DNA from 2 places in the Thermosipho affectus genome. Region 1 is predicted to be linked to the other one. Evidence: riboswitches for the same ligand, from Rfam matches in the RefSeq annotation. Region 1 holds a riboswitch; the other holds the start of a gene.
What was found. Region 1 has a riboswitch for thiamine pyrophosphate ahead of XJ44_RS00455 (thiamine ABC transporter substrate-binding protein). Riboswitches for the same ligand answer to the same signal wherever they lie in the genome.
Positions count from the first base shown of each region.

Region 2: linked by a shared signal. The riboswitch ahead of XJ44_RS08625 (sulfide-dependent adenosine diphosphate thiazole synthase) and the one ahead of XJ44_RS00455 (thiamine ABC transporter substrate-binding protein) in region 1 are both predicted to bind thiamine pyrophosphate.

Region 1 covers NZ_LBFC01000002.1:20,971-28,452, forward strand. The annotation lists gene XJ44_RS00425 (RNA methyltransferase) at 1-217, opposite strand, end outside; gene trmD (tRNA (guanosine(37)-N1)-methyltransferase TrmD) at 207-947, opposite strand; gene rimM (ribosome maturation factor RimM) at 944-1,480, opposite strand; gene XJ44_RS00440 (KH domain-containing protein) at 1,477-1,701, opposite strand; gene rpsP (30S ribosomal protein S16) at 1,698-1,985, opposite strand; gene ffh (signal recognition particle protein) at 2,009-3,316, opposite strand; TPP riboswitch at 3,525-3,635, shown strand; gene XJ44_RS00455 (thiamine ABC transporter substrate-binding protein) at 3,666-4,643, shown strand; gene XJ44_RS00460 (ABC transporter permease) at 4,649-6,166, shown strand; gene XJ44_RS00465 (VIT1/CCC1 transporter family protein) at 6,143-7,009, opposite strand; gene XJ44_RS00470 (Rossmann-like domain-containing protein) at 7,006-7,482, opposite strand, start outside.
Region 2 covers NZ_LBFC01000023.1:51,602-59,083, forward strand. The annotation lists partial or broken gene istA (IS21 family transposase) at 1-319, opposite strand, end outside; gene XJ44_RS08610 (LVIVD repeat-containing protein) at 1,578-2,600, shown strand; gene XJ44_RS09275 (hypothetical protein) at 3,047-3,187, shown strand; gene XJ44_RS09280 (hypothetical protein) at 3,372-3,527, shown strand; gene XJ44_RS08620 (DUF4234 domain-containing protein) at 4,272-4,709, shown strand; TPP riboswitch at 4,746-4,857, shown strand; gene XJ44_RS08625 (sulfide-dependent adenosine diphosphate thiazole synthase) at 4,910-5,686, shown strand; gene thiC (phosphomethylpyrimidine synthase ThiC) at 5,683-6,960, shown strand; gene XJ44_RS08635 (sugar phosphate isomerase/epimerase) at 6,957-7,482, shown strand, end outside.

The sequences.
Region 1 (7,482 bases):
CTTTTCCAAATCCCTCTCGCCAATATGCCAAAACTTTCTTTACTATATCTTGCTGGGCAGGTAAGTTATTCACAAGATAGTACTTTTTAATATTGTAAGTCCTACAAGTCCTTGCAATGTCATGTATATCTAAATTTGTAACAGCTGTAGATATAATCTTACCATCTCTTCCTAAAATTGGATAATGAATTAAAGCGAGATAAATTTTATCTAACACCATCAATCAACTCCCTAAACAACTCCAGCAACGCAACTTTATCAAGCTTATCAAATTCTTTATTAAAGAACAAATCCGGCCTTTTCTCCATAGTCTTTTTTAACGCCATTTTACGTCTCCAAATTTCTATTTTATTGTGGTCTCCACTTAGTAGAACTTCTGGAACCTTTAAACCATTTATTTCTCTCGGTCTTGTGTAATGTGGATGATCAAGTATTCCCGTATTAAAAGATTCTTGCTCAACCGAATCTTTATCTATGACTTCTGGAACAAATCTTGAAATTGCATCTGCAATGATCATAGCTGGTAGTTCCCCGCCAGTTAAAACATAATCACCTATTGAAATTTCTCTATCAACAAAACTCATTACTCTTTCGTCAATTCCCTCATACCTTCCACAAATTATAAGAACATTTTTTTCACAACTCAATTCTTTTACAATTTCGTTATTTAACGTTTCTCCCTGTGGCGAGGTTAAAATTGTATAAGGCTTTCCAAATTCTTTATTAAAATACTCAAAAAACCTAAAAAAAGGCTCGGGCTTCATAACCATTCCTGGCCCCCCACCAAAAGGGTAATCATCAACAACCTTATGTTTATCATTTGTAAAATCTCTAAGATTAAATATTTGGATATCTAAAATCTTATTCTCCACCGCTTTGGAGATTACTCCATATTTTTTTATTACACTTACCATCTCAGGAAAGATGGTTAAAATACTTATTTTCACCCTAACCACTCCGGAAGCCTGACAACTATCTTTCTATCTTTCTTGTCAATTAAAACAACATAGTCCTTAATAACAGGTATCATAAGTTCATTTTCGGTATCCTTATTTATTACAAGAACATCGTTACTACCCGTTTGTATAATCTCATCAACTTTTCCTATGTTCTTACCATTCTCATCAAAGACATTTAAACCTAAAATTTCGTAAAAATAATACTCATCATCTTTTAAAGATGGCAACATACTTTTTTCAATATAAAGTTTAGACCCCACAAATTTTTTAGCGTCATTCACAGAATCAATTCCCTTAATTTTCACAATGTAATAACCATTTGACAATACCATGTATGAGATTCTACCAAATAGAAACTTTTTTACCTTTTCGTTATATATAAAAACTTCATCTAAAGATTCAATAACTTCAGGTATATTAGTTAATGGTAACAACCTTAACTCTCCACCAAGCCCGTGCGTTTTCCCAAGTATTGCAACTGGGACTTTGTCTTTTAAAAGCTCATGGAGAGTCTTAATCATCTTACCACCTTCAAAATAAAATCATTTTCATCGGTTATTGAAGATAAAAGTATCTTAATTGACTTTATTGTTCTTCCATCCTTTCCAATAACCTGCCCAACATCTTCAGAATTTACCGATATTTCAAATATTCTTTTTCCATCCTCATTAAATTCCAAAACAACTACCTCTTCGGGATTTTTTACAATCCCCTTGAGTATGTACTCAAGGAGCTCTTTCATTGATTAGCCTCCTTCTTTTTTGCATTTTTTATTTCATCAACTTTTTTAAAGACCCCTGCCTTTCTCAAAAGGTTTCTTGCCGTTTGGCTTGGTTGTGCACCTTTTAAAATCCAATCAACTGCCTTATCTACATCAACATTTAAAACATAAGGGTCCTTAATAGGATCATAATATCCCAAACTTTCAATGTATGCACCATCTCTTCTTTTTCTTTGATCAACTACCACAATTCTGTAAAATGGTTGTTTCTTTTTACCCATACGTGTTAACCTAATCCTTACCACACTAAACACCTCCATACAAATTTTTATAATTTAAAACCTCTTAAATTAAATGGTAACTTTCCTTTTTTAAACATTTTCATCATTTTTTTCATTTCCTCATAGTTTTTTATTAATTTATTAACTTCTTGTACACTAGTTCCACTACCTTTTGCAATCCTTTTCTTTCTGCTTGCATTAAGTATCTTGGGATTTCTTCTTTCCTCAGGAGTCATTGAATTTATTATCGCCTCTGTTATTTTTAATTCTTTTTCACCTTGATCTAAATCAACCTTCGGGGCACCTGGTAAAAGATCAATAATTTTTGAAAGAGAACCAAGTTTTTTTATTTCCTTCAACTGTTCTTGAAAATCTTCCAAGGTAAACTCCGCATTTATCATTTTCTTTCCTAAATTTTTCATTTTTTCTTTATCAAGTTCCTGCTCTGCCTTTTCAATTAACGTCAAAACATCCCCAAGCCCCAATATCCTACTTGCAATTCTTTCTGGATAAAACTCCTCAAGGTCCTCTATTTTTTCACCGGTTCCAATAAATTTCACAGGTTTTTGTGTAACATATCTAATTGATAAAATCACTCCGCCCCTTGCATCACCATCCATCTTTGTTACCACAAATCCCGTGACATCTAGCCTTTCATCAAAAGTTTTAGCAGAGTTTACCGCATCTTGCCCAGTCATTGCATCAACTACCATCAAAATTTCATCCGGGTTTAAAATATCTTTAATTTCCACCAATTCGGACATCATTTCTTCATCTATGTGCAATCTCCCAGCAGTATCAAATATTACTACATCATATCCACTATCTTTTACTTCTTTTAAAGCCCCTTTTACTATTTTAATTGGATTTTTTTTATCACCATAGTAGACAGGTACGTCTATCCTTTTACCCAAAGTTATCAATTGATCAATAGCCGCAGGTCTATAGGTATCTGCTGCGACTAAATATGGTTTTCTACCTCTTTTTTTAAGTAAATTTGCAATTTTAGCCGCACTCGTTGTCTTACCACTTCCTTGCAATCCAACCATCATAATATATGAAGGAGAATGAATCATTTGCAATTGCGATTTTTCCCCCATTAATCTAATTAATTCATCTTTCAAAATCTTAATAAACATTTGATCAGGAGTCAAAGATCTCAAGACTTCTTCTCCTAACGCTTTCTTCTTTACTTCATCTATAAATTCTTTTACCACTTTATAATTAACATCAGCTTCCAGCAAAGAAAGCTTTACTATTCTAATAGCTTCTTTAATATTTTTTTCCGTAATTTTTCCTTTTCCAGATAAACTTTTAAACGCCTTTGAAAGTTTTTCTTGTAGTCCCTCGAACAAATAAATCACCTTCCTTTTTCTTCCTAATTTAGTATATTATACTTTTTCCTTTTTTCAATTAAATTTTTGTACAACTTTGAAAACAAACACAAAATTATATGTAACAAATAAATTACACCAGTTCGATTGCTTAACTTAACACATCGAATAGTTTTAACATTTACGTAAAAATTTATGTTTTTGAATTAATCAACCTGATGTATAATAGAATTAACCCAAGGGGAGCTCCATATTCCGGGGCTGAGAGGAAGGTGGAAACCTTCGACCCTTTGAACCTGACCCAGATAATACTGGCGGAGGGATGGGAAATACCCTCCAAAAGGAGGGATTTTTTTTAGGAGGTGAAAAAATGAAAAAATATATTGTAAGCTTGTTTGTTCTAATTGGAGTACTTTATTTTTCTACCCAAACATTGGTAATTTACACATACGATAGTTTCGTCTCAGGGATTGGTTATGAGGTAATTCCAATTTTTGAAAAAATGTATGATTGCAAAGTCGATCTTAGATCTTTCGGAGATGCCGGAGCCGTATTAGCAAGGTTAATATTAGAAAAAGATAAGCAAAAAGCAGACGTAATAATAGGACTTGATCAGGCTTTACTACATAGGGCAAAAAAAGAAGGGTTACTTGAAAAATATTCACCGATAAATTATTCTTTATTAAAATATCCAGAATTAAAAGATGAATACGGTGTACCGTTTGATTTTGGTGCCATTGCAATAGTTTACAACAAAAACACTGTAAAAAATCCACCGAAAAGTTTTTCGGATTTATTAAAAAAAGAGTTCAAAAACAGAATAGTTGTGGAAGATCCACGCACTTCAAGCACAGGAATTAGTTTTTTGTTGTGGACAATCGCTGTCTATGGAGATAACTATTTAGATTTTTGGAAAAAATTTAAAGAAAACATACTAACAATAACACCTGGCTGGGATGAAGCGTTTGAGATGCTCGAAACTGGTGAAGCAGATATCATGGTAAGTTACGCCACAGATGGTGCATATAGTTATTACAACTATGGTAAAATTACATATGTACCAGTAATTATGAAAGAAGGAGCATTTGTACAAGTTGAATATGCTGCAATAGTAAAAGGTGCAAAAAACATGGAACTTGCAAAAAGATTTTTAGAGTTTGTATTAATGGACAATTTTCAAGAAAAAATTCCATTAAATCAATGGATGCTTCCTGTAACTAATGTCAGTATTCCAGACGCATTTAAATATGTGCCAAGAATGGAAAAAATTTTGAAAATAAATCCCAATTTATATGAAAAACAAGAGGAGATATTAAAAGAATGGTCAAAAGAAATTATTGGTGGGTAATTCCTTTGTTATATGTTATTGGGGGACTTTTTGTCCCCCTATTTTTTCTATTTTATAAATTTGGTGGAATAAACTTTTCCGCTATAAAAGATCACTCAAATGTTATCAAATTTACTATAACCCAAGCAATTGTTTCATCGATTTTTACATTGCTTCTTGGACTACCCGGTGCATACATTGTTGCCAGAACAAAAACACATCCATTTTTAAAATCTATTTTTAGAATATTGTCATCAATTCCTTTTATTTTACCTGGTGTTACCATGAGCATTGGATTTTTAATGGCTTTTGGAAGAAATGGACTCTTAACTAAGTTATTGGGAATACTAGGATTTGATGGGAAAATTTTGTATACATTCACCGCTGTAATTCTAGGACATGTCTTCTATAACTTTCCACTTTTCATAAGGATAGTTGGAGAAACATGGGAAAAAATAGATGCAAGTTTAATCGAAGCAGCAAAAATAGATGGTGCAAAACAATACAGAATTTTTTGGAAAGTGGAACTTCCAATTTTAACTCCATCAATTTTAAAAGCATTTCTTTTAACTTATGTCTATACTTTTACAAGTTTTTCAGTTGTTTTAATACTTGGTGGAATAAAATATTCAACTATTGAAGTTTCCATATATATGTATACAAAAATACTCTTTGATTTTAAAAGTGCTCTTTCACTTTCATTTTTTCAAATCTTATTCATCTCTGTAGTTTCATATATGCTTTCATTTGAAAAGTTTGAATTTCTCAATGGAACTTCTTTAAAAGAAAAATTCCCCATTTGGGGATATTTCTATATAATTCTAACCATTGCAATCATATTCATTCCACTAACATATTCTGTCCTTTCAGGATTTATAAACTACGGTGGAGGATTTGGAATAGAAAACTTCAAAAGACTTTTATCATTAAATTTAAAAAGATACATTGGTACCACTTTTTCATCTATGTTTGTATATACAATCTCTTTTAGTATAATCTCTTCAATTATTTCAATAATTATCTCAATAATAAGCTCTTTTTATAAAATCCAAAAGCTTCAATATCTAATGTTTTTACCCGCATCAATTTCTCCAGTTACTCTTGCTTTCTCATATGTATCTCTAAATATTAGTCAATACATTTCAATTCTTGTAATATATTCGTTAATTTCGCTTCCAATAGTATATGGAATAATCTCAAGTGGTTGGAAAACAATTGATCCATACTCTATCGAAGCAGCTAAAATAGACGGTGCAAATACATTTAATTTAAACTTAAAAATAAGGTTTCCACAAATTAAATACCATCTACTAACAGCTTTTGTATACGCTTTCACCTTATCAATAGGTGAAATGTCTGCAACTATAACATTAAGTAACCCACCAGTTTCAACACTATCTATATCCATATACAGACTCTTAAGTTCCAGAAAAATTCCAGAAGCAAGAGCCTTAAACACAATTTATTCATTTATAGTTATTCTTTTATTCTCAACAATTGAATATTTAAGAAATAAAAAACTAAAGAATGTCTATATTAAATAACATCTTAGCAATAATTCCTATTATAAAAGACAAACCCATAACTCCAAAACTAATTAAAAACATTTCAGAAAAATAACCTTTAAAACTCTTATTTTGAACTATTGAAACAAAATATGAAAAGAACAAAATAATTACTAATGCAATAACCAGCAAGAAAATTAAAGCAAAAAATGGATTAGGTACCAATATATATGGCATAACCAATAAAAATACTGTAAAAATGTAAGCAATACCTGTATAAATAGCAGATTTTAATGGATTTTGTGAATTTGGATCAGACCTTTGTGATAAATATTCGGAAGCAGACATTGAAAATGATGCTGCAATACCAGTTATCACACCTGAAAGGGCAACCAATTTTGAATTTTGAAATGCAAAAGTTAATCCTGCGAGCGTTCCTGTTAATTCAACAAGAGCATCATTTAATCCCAAAACCATTGAACTAATATATTTTATCCTTTCTTCGTCGATAAGCTTTAGTAACTCTTTTTCATGTAAATCTTCATCTAATATTATTTTTTCAATTTCCGGTATTTCATCTTTTAACATCAAATAATTTTTTTGGGCTTTTTCTTCCGCCTTTTCCATAGCATTCAAAGAGAAAGTTAATCCCAAAATAAAGTAAACAAAGATATGCCAAATTATTTTCAAATAATTCGGATGAAGATCTTTTTTCGAATATTTTTTTAAAATGTTATAGTGTCTAAATTCATCTTCTGCAATTTTTCTAAGAACTTTACTATTTTTATTTTTAGAAATCTTTGACAAAAATTTATAGACATAAAATTCTGTAATTTCATTTCTTTGAAAACCATATAAAATTTTTCTCAACTTTTTTGTCAAAATATCCCTCCTTTTATTACAACTTTTTCAACTAATTTTTCGGCAATTATTTTCCTTGTTCCAGCACCATGTGCAATTAATTTAAATAATTTTTTTGAATCTAAAACTCTTACTCCAGCAAGGAATTTCACCGGTATTTTTTCCACAAGTGGTGTAGATGGTCCTACAATAATAACCCTTTTTGTATTTACATATTTTAAAATCCAATCTATTGTTCCATTAACAACTGTTGCACCAGTTATGATTACTACTGTACACTTAGGCAAAAGATCAACTATAGCCCAATCTGGAAGCACATCATCACTATTCCTATTCCTATCAAAAACTAAAACATCCCAAGCAACAGGTTTAAGATATTCAATTAATGGTTCTATTTTTCCAACAACTCCTACCGTGTCATCAAAAGATACATCTAAAAACTTAGTTATGTCTCCTTTCAGATATTTACTTTCATCATAATAAAAAACGGAATT
Region 2 (7,482 bases), on a different contig from region 1:
AACCCCTTCCTTTTTACATATTTCCTAAAGTTTGAATATGTCCCTACCACTCCCCCTTCTTCATCTCTTAACCTTTCATATGCTGCTCTAATCGTGATCCCCTTAATTGACATTAACATCGATATCTTTTCAAAATATTTATCTAACTTGCTAGATTTGTTCATTTCCAATATTTCTTTACTGTCCTTCTGTCTATCCTGTATATCCTGGCTAATTCAGAAAAGTTCGGCCTCAAATCCATTCCCCTTAACATTTCCAAATGTTGTTTGATTTTTTCTGGTATCCCTCTTTCCTTTGGAAGGATACCATTTATGTACATTTTTGTGCATTTTTATTTTCCTCTTCTTGGCCATTTGTATTTTACCATTTACATCTTTGGTTTTTGCGTAATATTCGGTAATATGTGCTTCTTGAAATCCATACTATTTTACACAATATTTTAATGCTGAATTCTTTGTTTAGTTGGTTTATTACTTCAATCTTTGTTTTTTATTTCTTTTTCTTCAAGTATCTTTTTCATAGAGAGTTTCAAATATGCATTCTCAGCTCTCAACTTTTCATTTCTTATTCTAAAGTTTTCTTCTTTGGCCTACCTCTTTTTAGTTCAACAGTAAGATAGTTGCTAATCTACAAACGAACTCTGCTTTGATCAATACCCAAAAGAGAAGAAATGGTTCTTTTTGGAAGTTTCTCTTCAAAGTGAAGTCTAATGACTTCTTGTCTTAGTTTAGAATAATATTTCTTAAATTTCTGCCCTTTTTTGTCAAAAAAATACACCCCCTCGTTGGTTTTATTTTACCACTTCGAGGTGCTTTTTTTATTGTTTCATTTTTCATAATATGATTAAAAGCTATTTTAATTTTTCTTTTTTTACATTATTAAAAATTACGGGCTTATTTTTGATTATAAAGTAGATTAATGTTAATCTTTGTTTTTCATCAATGACCAAATAAGTTGGCTCTTTTTTTCATTAGGGGTTATAGCTTTGTTTTTGGATTGTTGATTGGATTTAGCTATTTTCTATAGTATTATGATTCTTACAGATAGACCTTTGTATGGAGAAACTAATAAATCTCTAACTTTTGTTTTATTCTAAACAAAAGGTCTTTGAATGTCGAATAATGCTATATCTTCAGTGTCAATTAAAGATAGCAAGTTACATATTTGTCAATGCGTTAGAACAAATAGCATATTTACATTGGTGTTGTTTTGCACTGTAATCTTCCTATACATAAATAATTAAATATAAAATATAATTTGTATGTTATGTTTTGTAACGCTTCTACTATGATATTATACATTAATTAAGTTGTTTGAAAAAAGTTTTTAATAAAAAATAAGTATATTACAAAGTTGATTTTCTTTCGGAGAAATATTTTTTTGAAGTTACAGCTATATATAAATATAATCAAGCAGAAATACCATTTAAAAAGTATTTAAGTGGTGTATTTATATTGCGTTTAACGATATTGTTACGTTGTTGAAATTGAAAAAATATTGATTCTTTGTTATTATGAAGTAGTGTAGCTTTTTTATAAAAGCTTTGTCACAATTATTTTAAATAGGAGGTATAAAGTATGAACAAATTATTTAAAGTACGGGTAGTAGCTTTATTAGTTCTTCTTGTTTTCACCACGGGTTTGTATTTTGGTGAAAACGTTTCTTTGAAAAATTATGTGCTTGTAACTGTAAATTCGAAAGTTAAAATTATGGATTTTAGTGATCCAATGTATCCAGAAGAAGTTAGCCAATTTTATGCAAAAACTGCTAATAGATCATACGTTAATGGAAATTATGTATATGTTACAGCTAAAAAAAATGGTCTTATGATATTTGATATATCTGATTTAACAAATCCAAAACAAGTTGCAACTGTTAACACTAATGGTGAAACATATGCTCTATATATAAGAGATAATTATGCCTATGTTGTAAATAAAAAAAGATTTTTTGTAGTATTTGACATATCTAATCCTGAAAGTCCAAAGCAGATTAGTCAGCTTGAGTTATTAAGTAATACTAATTCATCTATAAGGATGGCGGATATATGGGTTGAAGGAAAGTATGCATATGTAGCTTGTAAAGGTGATGGTTTTGCGGTAATTGATGTATCAAATCCTAAAAGTCCAAAATTAGTTAGAATAATTAATAATAAAGAGTTCTTTGATAATGACAGCGACTCGTTTGCAGTAACAGTCGGAATATATGCAAAAAAAGATTATCTCTATATGATAGATTGGAGATTTGAATTAGTAGTATATAAAATATCTAAGCCTACAAAACCAAGACCAGTTACAAATCTTGAACTTGGAGAAGGCTCTGTTAATGATATATTTGTGAAAGGAAAGTATGCGTATATTTCACTTAATAAAGGTGTTGCAGTAGTTGATATATCTAACCCTAAAAAACCAAAGAAAATTGTAATGTACAAGACTAATGATTCTGTGCCAGGAAAAGTATATGTCTTAGGAAATTATGCATATGTTCCAGTGGGGTATAAATTAGAAATAGTTGACATATCCAATATAAAAAGACCGAAGAAAGTTAAAACTCTTAAATTAGATGGATATGGACCGCGCGTAACTGGTTTAGGTGAATAATAAAAATAAATATAAATATTTCAAAAAAATGGCTTCGGTGAAGTTTCGAAGCCATTTTTTTAATAATATGATTTATTTATTAAGTGCGTAGTTAAAAGGGGTTAAATCTTTCACATGTATGTGTTTAGAATGACAAGAAAAGGAAATACATCTTAAAATAACAAAAGATCAGGGTGTATTTTAGAATGATGGGAGGATCTAGCGAACTTTAGAATAAGAAAAGAATAATCTTCCTTTAAACGAGCAGTCAATCTTGGCAAAAGTATGGCTAGGACTGTTGGTCTTGTGCTTCTGTCAACATCAGCTTCATTTTATATGGAAATAATTAGTGGAGTGGAAGATATTCTTTCTGCTAATAACTATTATAGCTTTTTATGACATTTGAAACTTTAAATGATAAAGAAACAATTTGTAAAAAAATCGTTTATTATTAGAAAAAAAAGCAAGTGGATGAACTTATCGTTTTTGATCTAGAAGCGAGTGAGGCTTTTGTACATCAAATGTCAGAAATTAAGAAACCGTGTGTATATCTTGAAAAAAATTTAAAAGTTCTAATATATACGGCCTCATTTGATAATGAATTTTGAAGTTTGCTTACTATGCAGCACCTCTTGGAAGCTCATGGCTTCGAAAAAATAGTTTTTGTTATGAGTCTTTTTGATAGTTATCATGTTTTGTAGAGATTAGAAAGTTATAGAAGAAAACTTTTAGAATAGTGGAATAAAGTATGATGAGTCGTTTGTTTTTTTGGATAATTTTACAAAAGAAGACATGGAAAAAGTGAGTGAGGCTATTTTTTTAATCGACCCTGAAGCGATTTTTGCTTCAAACGATGAAATAGCTTTGGGATTTGGTTACAGGGCAAAACAGCTTGGCCATTTACCTACTGAGATACATGCTATAGTAGGTTTTGATGATGATCGTTGAGCAGAATCTTTCTCTTACAACAGTGTGACAACCAAAAATGCCAATAAAAGTTAAATTTCATACAAACGTTCTTGTAAGAAAATCTTGTGGTTGTTGTTTTAAGAGTGATTTTTAAACAACGTGTATGTAACCATAGTTTGTTTTATAAAAAGGCATAGATATATTTTGGATACGAATACTTTTTTGATGATTGTTGTGAATACATAATAAAACGCCAAAAACACCATGCCCTTGGATAAATTTTATTTCTAATGGGAATTAGCAATTTCAAAATTGAATAGAATAGCAAGATGGTGCCTATTATAAAAGATGATTAGAGGAAATATATTTACATTTGTGATGTTGTTATCGACGATATTCGGTTTCCTTTTTTCATGATTAAAGATATTTGTTTCAGGAGAAAACCTAGTTGAAATTTGGATTTTCGCTTTAAAAAATGAGAAAGAAGTTGAAAGAAAACTTATTTGAGTCTTTTTAAAAAATAAAGAGATATAATTGTTATGTGAAAAATTAAATAAAAAACTATTTGGATAACTCTATTAAATTGTACAACACAAATTTTGCATATCATGTGTTCTAGGTATTTTCGTGGTTTACCTTTCTTTTTAGAATATTGCAAAATAAATTCGTAAAATTCTTTGTTGAATTTATAACTTCATCTTTCCCTTTTTTCCTTTTTTGAACAGGCTTGCTTGAAAAATTGACTTAAGTAAAAAATTTTATTATACTTATGAGTAGGAAGGGATGAGATATGTGGTAATTTCATATTATATGTATGTGGGATTTTCGATACTTTCAAATATTTTATATTTTTTCTATAAAGAGCTTGCAGAAGTTTTTTTGGGACTTTCATCAATCTCTTTTTTGATTTTTTTGTATGTAATAGGCTTAAAAATTAAAAGAGAATTAAAGATAAATGTTTTATCCATTTATTATATTGTTTTAAGTCTTGTAATTTTTTCCTTTTTTCCGCTTTATTTGACATCTTCTATTTTTACGTATTTCTTTTCGCAAACTCTTGCTTTACTGTTTGTGCTTTTATACTTAAAATTGATTTTGAGCGTTTTAAAGTCAAGACTATCTATTTTTAATTTAATTTTGTTTTCTATATTAACATTTGGAATATATTCTTATGTGTTTTTTTATAAATTAATAAAAGAAATTGAGAAAAGTTTGACCTGATAAAATAATTGAGTTAAAATATACATGTAAAGTGAATAATTTCCCGAGGGGAGCTCCATATTCCGGAGCTGAGAGGAAGGTGGAAACCTTCGACCCTTAGAACCTGAACCGGGTAATACCGGCGGAGGGACTGGGGAAGAGAAAAAAATGAAATTTTGCCCTCCGGTGGAGGGCAAAATTTTTTTAAGGAGGGATTTAAGATGTGGGATTTAGAAATTTCAAAAATTATAGTAGAAGAATTTACCGAGAAATTAAAAAAAAGTTTAGATGTAGATGTAGCAATTGTTGGAGGGGGGCCTAGTGCGTTAGCCGCTTCATATGTTTTATCGAAAAATGGGTTTAATGTGATAATTTTTGAAGAAAAAAATGAACCAGGAGGTGGGACATGGGGCGGAGGGATGTTATTTAATGAATTAGTTGTAGAGGAAGATGTTGAGTGGTTTTTAGAAGAGCTAGATATGAAATACAAGAAAACTAAAGGGTTTATTTCTATTGATTCCGTACATTTTGCTTCAGCTTTGTTGTACAATTCAACAAAAGTGGGTACAAAAATATTTAATAATGTTTTTGTAGAAGACGTTCTAATGAGCAAAGAGAGAATAAACGGTGTGGTAATTAATTGGGCACCTGTTATAAGGCAAAGGTTACATGTTGATCCTATAACAGTAAAGGCAAAATATGTTATTGATGGTACTGGACATCCTGCAAGTGTAGTTAATATGGTTATAGATAGAAATTTATCAATTGACTTACCTCTAGGAAAAATAAGGGAGTTTCCTATGAATGCAAAAGAAGGTGAAAAATTTGTTCTTGAAAATACTAAAGAAATTTTACCGGGGTTACTTGTAATGGGAATGGCCGCGGTATCTGTTGGGGGTGGTCCAAGAATGGGGCCAATATTCGGTGGTATGTTAAAGTCTGGAATTAAAATTGCAAATATTATTATCGAGAATATTGATGTTGAGGTGAAAGGATGACAATAATAGATGAAATAAAAAGTGGTAAGGTTCCTTCAATTCTTAATGAAATATCAAAAAAAGAAGGAAGAAGTATTGATTATCTTGTAAAAGGATTATTAGATGGGACAATAGTTATACCAAAAAATAATAATCATGTTTCTTTGAAAAATCCAATGGGGATAGGAAAAGGTTTAAAAATAAAAGTTAATGCAAATATTGGTACTTCTTTTGGATATGATGATTTTGAATATGAGTTAGAAAAGTATAGGACATCAAGAAAATATGGAGCAGATAGTGTAATGTTTCTTTCTACATGGGGAGATTTGGATTTTCAGAGAAAAGAGTTATTAACAATTTCGGATATTCCCGTAGGTACTGTTCCAATTTACGATGCAGCGGTCGTAGCATATAAGGAAAATAGGAATGTTGTAGATTTTTCGGAAAAAGATTTTTTGAAAATATTTGAAAAACATGCAAAACAAGGTGTAGATTTTGTTACTTTGCATGTTAGTATTACAAAAGATATTGTAAAAAAACTAAAAAAATCTAATAGAATAATGAAAATAGTAAGTCGTGGCGGTTCTATTATTGCAGGTTGGATAATTAAAAATGGATTTGAAAATCCGTTTTATAGATACTTTGATGAAGTTTTAGATATTGCTAGAGAATATGATGTTACACTGAGTTTAGGAGATTCTTTAAGGCCCGGGAATTTATTTGATTCGTTGGATAGGTTACAATTAGAAGAGTGGTTTATATTTGAAGAGTTAGTTGAAAAAGCTCGAAGTAAGAATGTTCAAGTAATACTGGAGGGGCCTGGGCATGTTCCAATTGATCAAATAGAGTCTACTGTTGAATTAATGAAAAAGTATGGGAAAAATGCTCCAGTGTTTTTACTTGGGCCAATAGTTTTAGATGTTGCACCTGGATATGATCATATTACCTCATCGATTGGATCGGCAATTGCCGCAAAAAGTGGAGCGGATTTTATTTGTTATGTAACTCCCTCGGAACATTTATCATTGCCTTCTGTTGAAGATGTAAAATTAGGGGTTATTTCTTCTAAAATTGCGGCAATGGCTGTAGATTTTTCAAGAGGAAAATTTATTGAGGAAAATTATAAAGTAGCTATTTCAAGAAAAACCTTAAATTTTGAAAACATAAAAAAAGTTGTTTTAGACAAGGAGATAGTTGATAAATATTTAAAGAATAGACCGTTTCACGGGAAAGGTTGTTCAATGTGTGGACCATTTTGTTCATTAAAAATTGTAGAGGAGTATTTGAAAGAATGAAAATAGGAGTTTCAACGAGTGTTATAAGGAGTGATTTTAGATTTTTGAAGTATTTTTTGGAAAAATTCGAAGATTTAGATTTTTATGAATTAGGATTTTTGAGTCCCTTATTTGTGAATAACTTGTTTAATTTGAAAAAGTCATTTGGAATACATGCTCCATTTATATTTAAGATGGATTTTCATCCTAAATTAACGTGCAATGATTATCATGAAACATTTAGGAAGATTAGGCAAAGTGCTTTTATGGCCAAGTATTTATCTGCCAAATATTTAATAGTACATTATCCAGATACATTACAATTGCAAGATTGGAAAGATAATTTTAAATTATTGGATGAATTAAAAGGTATTATTAAGATTAGGATTGAAAATACATTTGGGAATAAATATTTTTATGCGGCAAAAGATTACAAATTTTTATGTGAAGAATTGGGGTTGACTATGTGTGTTGATATTGGACATCTTTTACTTGATGAAAGGATAAATCCATTTGATTTTATAGAAGAATTGTCAGATTTTG